DNA from 2 places in the Kitasatospora sp. NPDC057738 genome. Region 1 is predicted to be linked to the other one. Evidence: riboswitches for the same ligand, from Rfam matches in the RefSeq annotation. Region 1 holds a riboswitch; the other holds the start of a gene.

Region 1 (5,149 bases):
GCAGAGCGAAGCGAGGGTACGCGTATGTGCCAGCACCGTCCTGAGTGCCCATCGGCCGAGTCCGAGGACCGCGAGGCGGCCGCGTCGGTGGCCCGCCATCCGGAGCAGGGCTGGAGCCTGCTCTGCAACGGCGTCGTCCTGTTCGAGGACACCGGAGAGCTGCTGCCCGACGGCCGGGTGATCGCCCCGCGCCGCCCCGTCGCCCACGCGGCCTGACCACCCGTCCGGCCGTACGGCGGGGGCAGCCGCCGACTCGACAGCACCACGGGCAGGGCCCCGGCGGAAACTCCGCCGGGGCCCTGTCGTGCGGGTCGGACCTCCGAGGGCCCGGTCCGGTCAGACGCCGTACTCGTCCAGCGGCGGGCAGGAGCAGACCAGGTTGCGGTCGCCGTACGCGCCGTCGATCCGGCTCACCGGCGGCCAGTACTTGTCCGCCGGGTTCACGCCCGCCGGGAAGACCGCCTCCTGCCGCGAGTAGCCGTGCGCCCAGTCGCCGGCCAGCGTGGCGGCGGTGTGCGGGGCGTTGCGCAGCGGGTTGTCGTCGGCCGCCCACTCGCCCGAGCCGACCTTGTCGATCTCGGCCCGGATGGTGATCATCGCGTCGCAGAACCGGTCGATCTCGTACAGGTCCTCGGACTCGGTCGGCTCGATCATCAGCGTGCCGGCCACCGGGAAGGACATCGTCGGCGCGTGGAAGCCGTAGTCGATCAGGCGCTTGGCGATGTCGTCCACCGTCACGCCCGTCTCCTTGGTCAGCGGGCGCAGGTCGATGATGCACTCGTGCGCGACCAGCCCGCCCGGGCCGGTGTAGAGCACCGGGAAGTGCGGCGCCAGGCGCTTGGCGATGTAGTTGGCGTTCAGCACCGCGACCTGGGTCGCGCGCTTGAGGCCCTCGCCGCCCATCAGCCGGACGTACGCCCAGGAGATCGGCAGGATGGCCGCCGAGCCCCACGGCGCGGCCGAGATCGGGCCCACACCGGTGGCCGGGCCGGCCTCCGCCTGCAGCGGGTGGTTCGGCAGGTACGGCGCCAGGTGGGCGCGCACCGCGACCGGGCCGACGCCCGGGCCGCCGCCGCCGTGCGGGATGCAGAAGGTCTTGTGCAGGTTCAGGTGGGAGACGTCCGCGCCGAACTTGCCCGGCTTGGCGAGGCCGACCAGGGCGTTCAGGTTGGCGCCGTCCACGTACACCTGGCCGCCGGCCTCGTGCACCAGGGCGCAGATGTCGGTGATCTGGGTCTCGTACACGCCGTGGGTCGACGGGTAGGTGACCATCAGCACCGACAGGTTGTCGCGGTGCTGCTCGATCTTGGCCTTCAGGTCCTCGACGTCCACGTCGCCGTCGACCAGGGTCTTCACCACGACCACCCGCATGCCGGCCATCACGGCGGAGGCCGCGTTGGTGCCGTGCGCGGAGGACGGGATCAGGCAGACGTCGCGCTGGGTGTCACCGTTGGCGTGGTGGTAGGCGCGGACGGCCAGCAGGCCGGCCAGCTCGCCCTGCGAGCCGGCGTTCGGCTGGATCGAGACGGCGTCGTAGCCGGTCACCTCGACCAGCTGCTGCTCCAGCTGGCGGATCAGGGTGAGGTAGCCCTGGGCCTGGTCGATCGGCGCGAAGGGGTGCAGCTGGCCGAACTCCGGCCAGGTCACCGCCTCCATCTCGGTGGTCGCGTTGAGCTTCATGGTGCAGGAGCCCAGCGGGATCATGCCGCGGTCCAGCGCGTAGTCCCGGTCCGACAGGCGGCGCAGGTAGCGCAGCATGGCGGTCTCCGAGCGGTGGCTGTGGAAGACCGGGTGGGTCAGGTACTCGTCCTCGCGCAGCAGCGCGGCGGGCAGCGCGTCGGCGGTCTCGGGGACCTCGACCGGCTCGACGCCGAACGCGGCCCAGACGCCGGCCAGGTGCTCGCGGGTGGTGGTCTCGTCGGTGGAGACGGAGATCCGGTCCGCGCCGTCCTGGAACAGGTTGATGCCGTTGGCGCGGGCGGCGGCGGCGATCTCGGCGGCGCGGCCCGGGACGACGGCGGTGACGGTGTCGAAGAACTCGCCGTGCAGCAGCTCGACGCCGCCGGCCCGCAGGCCCTCGGCGAGCGCGGCGGCGTAGCGGTGGGTGCGGCGGGCGATGTCGGCCAGGCCGTCCGGGCCGTGGTAGACGGCGTACATCGAGGCCATCACGGCGAGCAGCACCTGGGCGGTGCAGATGTTGCTGGTGGCCTTCTCGCGGCGGATGTGCTGCTCGCGGGTCTGCAGCGCCAGGCGGTAGGCGCGGTTGCCGTCGACGTCGACGGAGACGCCGACCAGGCGGCCGGGCAGCGAGCGGGCGTACTCGGCGCGCACCGACAGGTAGCCGGCGTGCGGGCCGCCGAAGCCCATCGGCACGCCGAAGCGCTGCGAGGTGCCGCAGGCGATGTCGGCGCCCAGCGAGCCCGGGGACTTGAGCAGGGTCAGCGCGAGCAGGTCGGCGGCGACGGCGACGATCGCGCCCAGGCCGTGCGCCTGCTCGATCACCGGGGTGAGGTCGCGGACCACGCCGGTGGCACCCGGGTACTGGAGCAGCACGCCGAAGACGCCGCGCTCGGCGATCTCGGCCGGGATGCCCTCGGACAGGTCGGCGACGACGACCTCGACGCCGGTCGGCACGGCGCGGGTGTTGATCACCGCGACGGTCTGCGGCAGGGTCTCGGCGTCGACCAGGAAGACGCCGCCCTTGACCTTGGTAACGCGGCGGGCCAGCGCCATCGCCTCGGCGGCCGCGGTGCCCTCGTCCAGCAGGGAGGAGCCGGAGGTCGGCAGGCCGGTCAGGTCGGAGACCAGGGTCTGGAAGTTCAGCAGCGCCTCCAGGCGCCCCTGCGAGATCTCCGGCTGGTACGGGGTGTAGGCGGTGTACCAGGCCGGGTTCTCCATGACGTTGCGCAGGATCACCGGCGGGGTGAAGGTGCCGTAGTAGCCCAGGCCGATCATCGGCTGGAGCACCTGGTTGCGGCCGGCCAGCTCGCGCAGTTCGGCGAGGACCTGGGCCTCGGACCGGCCCGCGGGCAGGTCCAGGGCGGTGATGGAGCGGATCGCCTCGGGCACCGCGGTCCCGGCGAGCTCGTCCAGCGAGCCGTAGCCGACGGACGCCAGCATCTTCTCCTGCGCGGCGGCGTCGGGGCCGATGTGGCGGTTCTCGAAGGGGCTGGCCAGCTCAAGCTCGGTGAGGGTCGAGGCGCCGGTGGGGCGTCCCGCGTTCGGCTGGGCGTTCATGGTGGTCGAGGCCTCCTGGTCACGGACCGGCGGGGGTACGCACGCCGGCCGGCTCCACCGCTGCGGGCAGCGGACGAGCCTGGGCGCGCGGACCCAACAGGCCTCCCCCTCTGTCATCGGGACCTGAGAGCTTCACCCGCACGGAGCGCTGTGGGCGCTCCGCCGGCTTGCACCGTCGGTGAGGGTGGTGATCGCCGGCTTCCGTGCCGACGCTCCTGCCCTGCTTTCCAGAGTGACCTACCCCACACGGTACGGATGCCTGAGAGATTCCGGGGAGGAGTTGCTCCTTCGGCGCTCCGACCAGCGGTTTTCGTGATCGGAGACTCTCCCGAGCGGGCTCTGCGGTCGCCGCCCAGGGTACCAGCGGGAGGCCCCCCGATCACGGGTGTGTCTGGTCACTGGAGGTCTACGCGCGTCCCCCGGACGGTCCAGTGCCAACCCCGTACGGCGCACCCGGGGTCGCGCTCGTCCGATTCATGGCTTTTGGTGTGAAGTGGCGGACGGAATCGGGTGCTCCGGCCGCCTTCCTGCGGGAGTTCCGCAGGTTCAGCGCGCGGGAGGAAAGAAGTGCAGACGGACATCGACCCCCGGGACCTCATCGGCCACAAAGCCGTCGACCGCAACGGAGACAAGATCGGCACGGTCGACGAGGTCTACCTGGACGACGCCACCGGCCGGCCCGAGTGGGCCGCGGTCCGGACCGGCATCTTCGGCCGGGACGCCTTCGTCCCCCTGACCACGAGCGAGTTCGCCGGCGACGAGCTCCGGGTGCCGTACGACAAGTCGCTGGTGAAGGAGTCGCCGGACTTCGGCGTCGGCCAGCACCTGTCCCCCGCCCAGGAGCTCCAGCTCTACCGCTACTACGGGCTCGACACCCCGATGGACAGCCGCCCGAACGGCGAGAACGGGAGCCGGCCCAGGCAGCCCGACCTCGACTTCGGCACCACGGCGGCGGCGGCCGCCACGACGACCGCGGCGGCCCCGGCCAAGTCGCTCACCTTCCACACCCCCGAGCGGCCACCCGAGCGGTCGTCCGAGCACTCCCCCGAGTCCGCACCGACCAGGCCCCCCGTTGCCGCCGCGCCCGTTGCCGCCGACACCACCAGGACCGCCCCGGAGGCCGAGCTGCGGAGCCTCAGCACCCCCGCGGCCCCCACCGCCTCCCCGCCGGCCGAGCCCGGCTTCGCCGCACCCGCCGCCAGCACCGCCTCCGCCGCCCCCGTCGTGGAGCCGAAGCCGCAGCCGCAGCCCGCCGCCACGCCCGTCCCCACGCTCGCCCCGGCGGCCGCCACCGCCGCGGCCGCGAACGTCACCGCCGCCGCGAACGCCGACGCCTCCTCGTCCGCCCCCAGCAGCCCGGTCGAGATCACCTGCCGCGAGGAGCGGCTGGAGATCACCACCGAGTGGCACACCCTCGGTACCGCGAAGCTGCGCAAGTACGTGACGACCGAACAGGTGGAGCGCCGCATCCCGGTGGTCCGCGAGCGCGTCCGGGTCGAGCGGACGCCGATCAGCGACGCCGAGCGCGCCACGCTCACCGAGAAGGAGATCTCCGAGGCCGTCGAGGAGGTGACCCTCCGCGAGGAACGCGCGGTGGTGCGCAAGTACCTCGCCCCCGTCGAGCGGGTCCGCCTGATCGTCGAGCGGTACACGACCGAGGAGGTGGTCCGGGAGGAACTCCGCCGCGAGAACGTCGAGGTCCACGACGCCACCGCCACCCGGCCCACCGCCTCGGCCACCCCCGCCCATTCCGCCGCCCCGCCCTCCGGCGCGTCCCCCGACGCGGCCCGTGACATGGCCCACGAGGCGCCCCGCCCGGCCGGCCTGCGGCCGCTCGTCTGACCGCGGGGGCAACGCCCCGCGACCAGGGCTCCGGACACCGTCCGGGGCCCTGGTCGCGCTCCCCGCCCGG
Region 2 (5,149 bases), on a different contig from region 1:
AAGAGGTCGAAGACGCTGATGGCCACGGGGGACGTCCTTGTCTGGTCTCGTGGAAGGACTTGCGGGCAGGGAGGGGCCGACACGGGACGGGGCACCGCGCGCACTGTCCAGTGTGCGCGGTGCCCCGGGGTGCCAGGTACGCCGGAGGGGTGAGGCCGGTCACCCCGCCCGAACGATCACCGGAGTGATCAGAGGTTCGGGTACAGCGGGTACTTGTCGGCCAGGGCGCTGACCCGGGCCTTGAGCGCGGTGGCGACGGTCTCGTCGAAGGCGGGCTTGAGCGCCTCGGCGATGATGTCGGCGACCTCGCGGAAGTCCTCGGCCTGGAAGCCGCGGGTGGCCAGGGCCGGGGTGCCGATGCGCAGGCCCGAGGTGACCATCGGCGGGCGCGGGTCGTTCGGGATCGCGTTGCGGTTGACGGTGATGCCGACCTCGTGCAGGCGGTCCTCGGCCTGCTGGCCGTCGAGCTGGCTGTTGCGCAGGTCGACCAGGACCAGGTGGACGTCGGTGCCACCGGAGAGCACGCTGGCGCCGGCCTCGGCCACGTCGGCCTGGAGCAGGCGCTCGGCGAGGATGCGGGCGCCGTCCAGGGTGCGCTGCTGGCGCTCCTTGAACTCCTCCGAGGCCGCGACCTTGAAGGCGACCGCCTTGCCGGCGATCACGTGCTCCAGCGGGCCGCCCTGCTGGCCGGGGAAGACCGCGGAGTTGATCTTCTTGGCGTACTCGGCCTTGGACAGGATGACGCCGCCGCGCGGGCCGCCCAGGGTCTTGTGGGTGGTGGTGGTGACCACGTCCGCGTACGGCACCGGGTTCGGGTGCAGCCCGGCGGCCACCAGACCGGCGAAGTGCGCCATGTCCACCATGAGCAGCGCGCCGACCTCGTCGGCGATCCGGCGGAACGCGGCGAAGTCGAGCTGGCGCGGGTAGGCCGACCAGCCGGCGATGATCAGCTTCGGCTGGTGCTCCTTGGCGAGGCGCTCGACCTCGGCCATGTCGACCTGGCCGGTCTTCTCGTCCACGTGGTACGCGGCCACGTTGTAGAGCTTGCCGGAGAAGTTGATCTTCATGCCGTGGGTCAGGTGACCGCCGTGGGCCAGGCTCAGGCCCAGGATGGTGTCACCCGGCTGGATCAGCGCGAACATCGCGGCGGCGTTGGCCTGCGCGCCGGAGTGCGGCTGGACGTTGGCGTGCTCGGCGCCGAACAGTGCCTTGATGCGGTCGATCGCGATCTGCTCGACCACGTCGACGTGCTCGCAGCCGCCGTAGTAGCGGCGGCCGGGGTAGCCCTCCGCGTACTTGTTGGTCAGCACCGAGCCCTGGGCCTCCATGACCGCCACCGGGGCGAAGTTCTCGGAGGCGATCATCTCCAGGGTGGTCTGCTGGCGGTGCAGCTCGGCGTCGACCGCGGCGGCGATCTCCGGGTCGAGGGCGTGCAGGGACTGGTTGAGAACCGTCATGGTGTGGTCTTCCCGGGAGGAGGAGGGAAAGGGGCCGGGGCGGGGCGGACCGCCGTGCGCGGCCCGTCCCGTCGGGTGGCTCAGCCCTGGGGGTTGATGAGCGCGTCGTACTCGTCGGCGCTGAGCAGCTCGTCGGTGGCCTCGACGCGCACCTTGAACAGCCAGGCGTTCCCGAACGGGTCCGCGTTCACGGAGGCCGGGTCGTCGATGACGTCCTGGTTGATCTCGGTGACCTCGCCGGTCACCGGGGAGTACAGGTCGCTGACCGACTTGGTGGACTCCAGCTCGCCACAGGTCTCGCCGGCGGTCACGGTCTCGCCGACCTCGGGCAGCTGCACGTAGACGATGTCACCGAGGGCGGTGGCGGCGTGCTCCGTGATGCCGACCGTGGAGACACCGTCCGCGGCCGCGGTCAGCCACTCGTGCTCCTTGGTGTACTGCAGGTGCTGGGGGTTGCTCATGGCGTCATTCTCCAGGATGGGAAGCGGGTACGACGAAGCGGGCCGCCGCGCGGACGGCCGCGACGTGCGCAAACGGAAAAACGGGGGCCTCGGCGAAGGCTCAGCGGGCGCGCTTGTAGAACGGCAGCGCCACGACCTGGACGGGCTCGTGCTTGCCGCGCACGTCCACCGCGACGGTGGTGCCGGGGACGGCGTGGGCGGCGTCGACGTAGGCCATCGCGATCGGCTTGCCCAGGGTCGGGGACGGCGCGCCCGAGGTGATCCGGCCGATCGGCTCGCCCTCGGTGGAGACCACGGTGTACTCGGCGCGCGGCACCCGCTTGCCCTCGGAGACCAGGCCGACCAGCACCTTCGGCGGGTTGGTCTCGGCCGCGGCGGCGGCCTGCTCCAGCGCCTTGCGGCCGATGAAGGCGCCCTCGTTGGTGGTCTTGTCGAAGCGGACGACCCGGCCCAGGCCGGCGTCGAACGGGGTGAGGTCGGTGGACAGCTCGTGCCCGTACAGCGGCATGCCGGCCTCCAGGCGCAGCGTGTCGCGGCAGGACAGGCCGCACGCGATCAGGCCGTGGCCCTCGCCCGCGGCGGTCAGCGCCTGCCAGACCGGCTCGGCGTCGGCCGGCCGGCAGAAGATCTCGAAGCCGTCCTCGCCGGTGTAGCCGGTGCGGGCGAGCAGCACGTCGCGGTCGGCCACCCGGGCCGGGAGGATCGCGTAGTACTTCAGGCCGGGCAGGTCGGCGTCGGTGGTCTTCGCCAGGATGCCGGTGGCCTCCGGGCCCTGGACGGCGATCAGCGCGTAGGTGTCGCGGTCGTCGGTGACGACGGCGTCGAAGCCCTTGGCGCGGGCGATCAGCTCGTCGAGGACCAGCTGGGCGTTGGAGGCGTTGGCGACGACCAGGAAGGCGTCCTCGCGCAGGCGGTAGACGATCAGGTCGTCCAGGATGCCGCCGTCCTCGGCGCAGATCATGGTGTAGCGGGCGCGCAGCACGCCCAGCGCGGAGACGAAGCCGACCAGCGCGTGGTCCAGCATCTCGCCCGCCTGCGGGCCGGTGACGGTGATCTCGCCCATGTGCGAGAGGTCGAACAGGCCGGCCTGGGTGCGGACCGCGAGGTGCTCCTCGCGCTCGCTGCCGTAGCGCAGCGGCATGTCCCAGCCGGCGAAGTCGGTCATGGTCGCGCCGAGGGCGCGGTGCAGCGCGTCGAGCGCGGTCAGGCGGAGGGACGACATGGCCAGGAACTCCTCGGTCGGGGCACTCAGGGGTGCACGCGCCGGACCGGACCCGCTCGGGTTCGACCCTGCGCGCGGGCATGCGGCGGCGTGGGTCTCCCCATCTGTCGTCGAACCTGAGAGCTTCACCGCCCACCGCCCGCAGCTGTTTCCAGCTTGGGGGACAGCATGACGGCTTGCACCGTGGGTGGGCGCACGACAGGGCCGGGCGCCGCTTTCCAGATGTGCCTAACCCGTGCGGTAGGGGTGCCTGAGAGATTCCGGGGAGGACTTGCTCCTTCGGCGCCGGCTGTGCCTGAACGGCACTCCGGGCTCTCCCGCGCGGGTTCGAGCGGCCGGTATGGAGTTGTGGGGGCCCGCGGCGCATGCCGTCGGACGGGCACATCATGGCACGTCCGGGACGGCGAGGGGAGAGGGGACCCGGTCACACCGCGCGGCACCCGGGCGCGGGCCCGGGACGGCACCCGGGACCGGGGCCCGCGCGGCACCCGAACACGAGCCCTAAAGGGGAGGGCCCGGGGGCCCTAGACTGCTGCGCGTCGGCGCAGCAGAGGGCGGCCGAGCGGCAGAGGGCGGGATCGGCGGCGCATGGGGTACCCGGTGGAGCAGCAGCAGGAGTGGGGCGGACCGCAGGAGGCGCCGGCGGGCGGTTCCTGGCCGGCCAACGAGCTGGAGCAGGTGCTGACCGCGGCCCTGGGCGACCCGGGCGCGACGCCGAGGGTGATCGAGGTGCTGGCGCGCAGCCAGGTGTGGGTGCCGCTGCCGGCCGGGGCCGATCCGCAGGGGCAGGCGCTGGACCTGCCAACCGTCGAGCTGGGCGGCGATCCGTACGTGCCGGTGTTCTCCTCGCAGGAGGTGTTCCTCCAGCAGGCGCCGGGGATGGCCTTCGCGGTGGCGCCGGTGTGGGAGTTCGCCCGCGGGCTGCCGCTGGGCGTGGGCATCGCGGTGAACCCGGACGCGGCCGTGGGCATCCCGGTGCCGCCGCAGGGGGTCGCCGAGCTGCGCCGCGGTCCGCGCGGGGACCGCTGGGAGGCCGCTGACGACGCCACAGCGCCGACCGGCGGCCGGGTGGCGCTGCGCGAGCCGGTGCCGGGCGAGGACCCGGAGCACTTCCTGGCCGCCTGCCGGGGCGAACTGTCGGCAATGCCGGGAGTGTTGACCGCCCGCAGGGCGCTGGCCAGCATCGAGGGCGAGCCGACCGTGATGTTCGTGGGCGTCCAGCTGGACCCGGCGGCACCGGCCGACCCCGCGGCGGTGAACGACGCGCTCGGCCGAGCGCTGGGAACCGCGCCGCTGCCCGGCGGCGTCCACCTCGTACTGCTCGACCTCGCCGACGACCCGGTGGTCGAGTGGCTGCTCACCCGGGTACTGCCGTTCTATTCGCGGGGCTGAGCGGGGTTCGTATCAAAGGCACGTCGCCGTGGCGGTGGCCGGTGCAGCGCCATAGGGTGCGTGCAGACGGCCGACGGGCCGGCGGGTTGAGGGAAAGAGGCGCGGCGAGGTGGGCGCATGAGTGCGGGAACGGGAGCGGGCGGTGTGCCGGGGCCCTGGGGCCAGGCACCGGCCGGGCGCCCGGGAGCTGATCCCGGCGCGTTGGAGCGCGCCCTGCGCGACGTCGCGCCGGAGCGCTACGACGCGTACGAGCGGCTGCTGCACGCGCTGGCGGACGGCCAGGTCTGGATGCTGCTGTGGCACGGCACGCCGGGCAGCCCGGACGCCCAGTACGGGAACATGGAGATCAGCGGCCACGGCTACGCGCCGGCCGTCACCTCGTCCGAGCAGCTGACCGCCTCCGGCTGGGCGCGGGCCCACGAGGTCATCTCCGGCCGGGAGATCGCGGCCTCGCTCTACCGCACCCGCTGGGGCCTGTGGCTCAACCCGCACGCGCCCGGCGGCGGCGTCGGCGTGCCGTGGGCGGACCTGCGGCGGGTCGCCGCGGGCCTGGACCGGCTGCCGGCCGGGCCGTTGAAGCTGAGCGAGCCGCAGCTGAACGCCCAGTCGTTCTTCGC

The links. Region 1 has a riboswitch for glycine ahead of gcvP (aminomethyl-transferring glycine dehydrogenase). Riboswitches for the same ligand answer to the same signal wherever they lie in the genome.
Region 2: it holds a riboswitch for glycine, as region 1 does, so the genes downstream of both, gcvT (glycine cleavage system aminomethyltransferase GcvT) here and gcvP (aminomethyl-transferring glycine dehydrogenase) in region 1, are expected to answer to the same signal.

The regions. Positions count from the first base shown of each region.
Region 1 is NZ_JBHVJT010000001.1:256,073-261,221, forward strand. It holds gene ACFVGO_RS01090 (DUF5999 family protein) at 25-216, shown strand; gene gcvP (aminomethyl-transferring glycine dehydrogenase) at 337-3,237, opposite strand; glycine riboswitch at 3,475-3,578, opposite strand; partial or broken gene ACFVGO_RS01100 (PRC-barrel domain-containing protein) at 3,805-4,188, shown strand; partial or broken gene ACFVGO_RS01105 (YsnF/AvaK domain-containing protein) at 4,615-5,079, shown strand.
Region 2 is NZ_JBHVJT010000007.1:132,810-137,958, forward strand. It holds gene ACFVGO_RS06075 (L-serine ammonia-lyase) at 1-26, opposite strand, end outside; gene glyA (serine hydroxymethyltransferase) at 189-1,457, opposite strand; gene gcvH (glycine cleavage system protein GcvH) at 1,538-1,918, opposite strand; gene gcvT (glycine cleavage system aminomethyltransferase GcvT) at 2,019-3,140, opposite strand; glycine riboswitch at 3,369-3,470, opposite strand; gene ACFVGO_RS06095 (enhanced serine sensitivity protein SseB C-terminal domain-containing protein) at 3,729-4,532, shown strand; gene ACFVGO_RS06100 (enhanced serine sensitivity protein SseB C-terminal domain-containing protein) at 4,650-5,149, shown strand, end outside.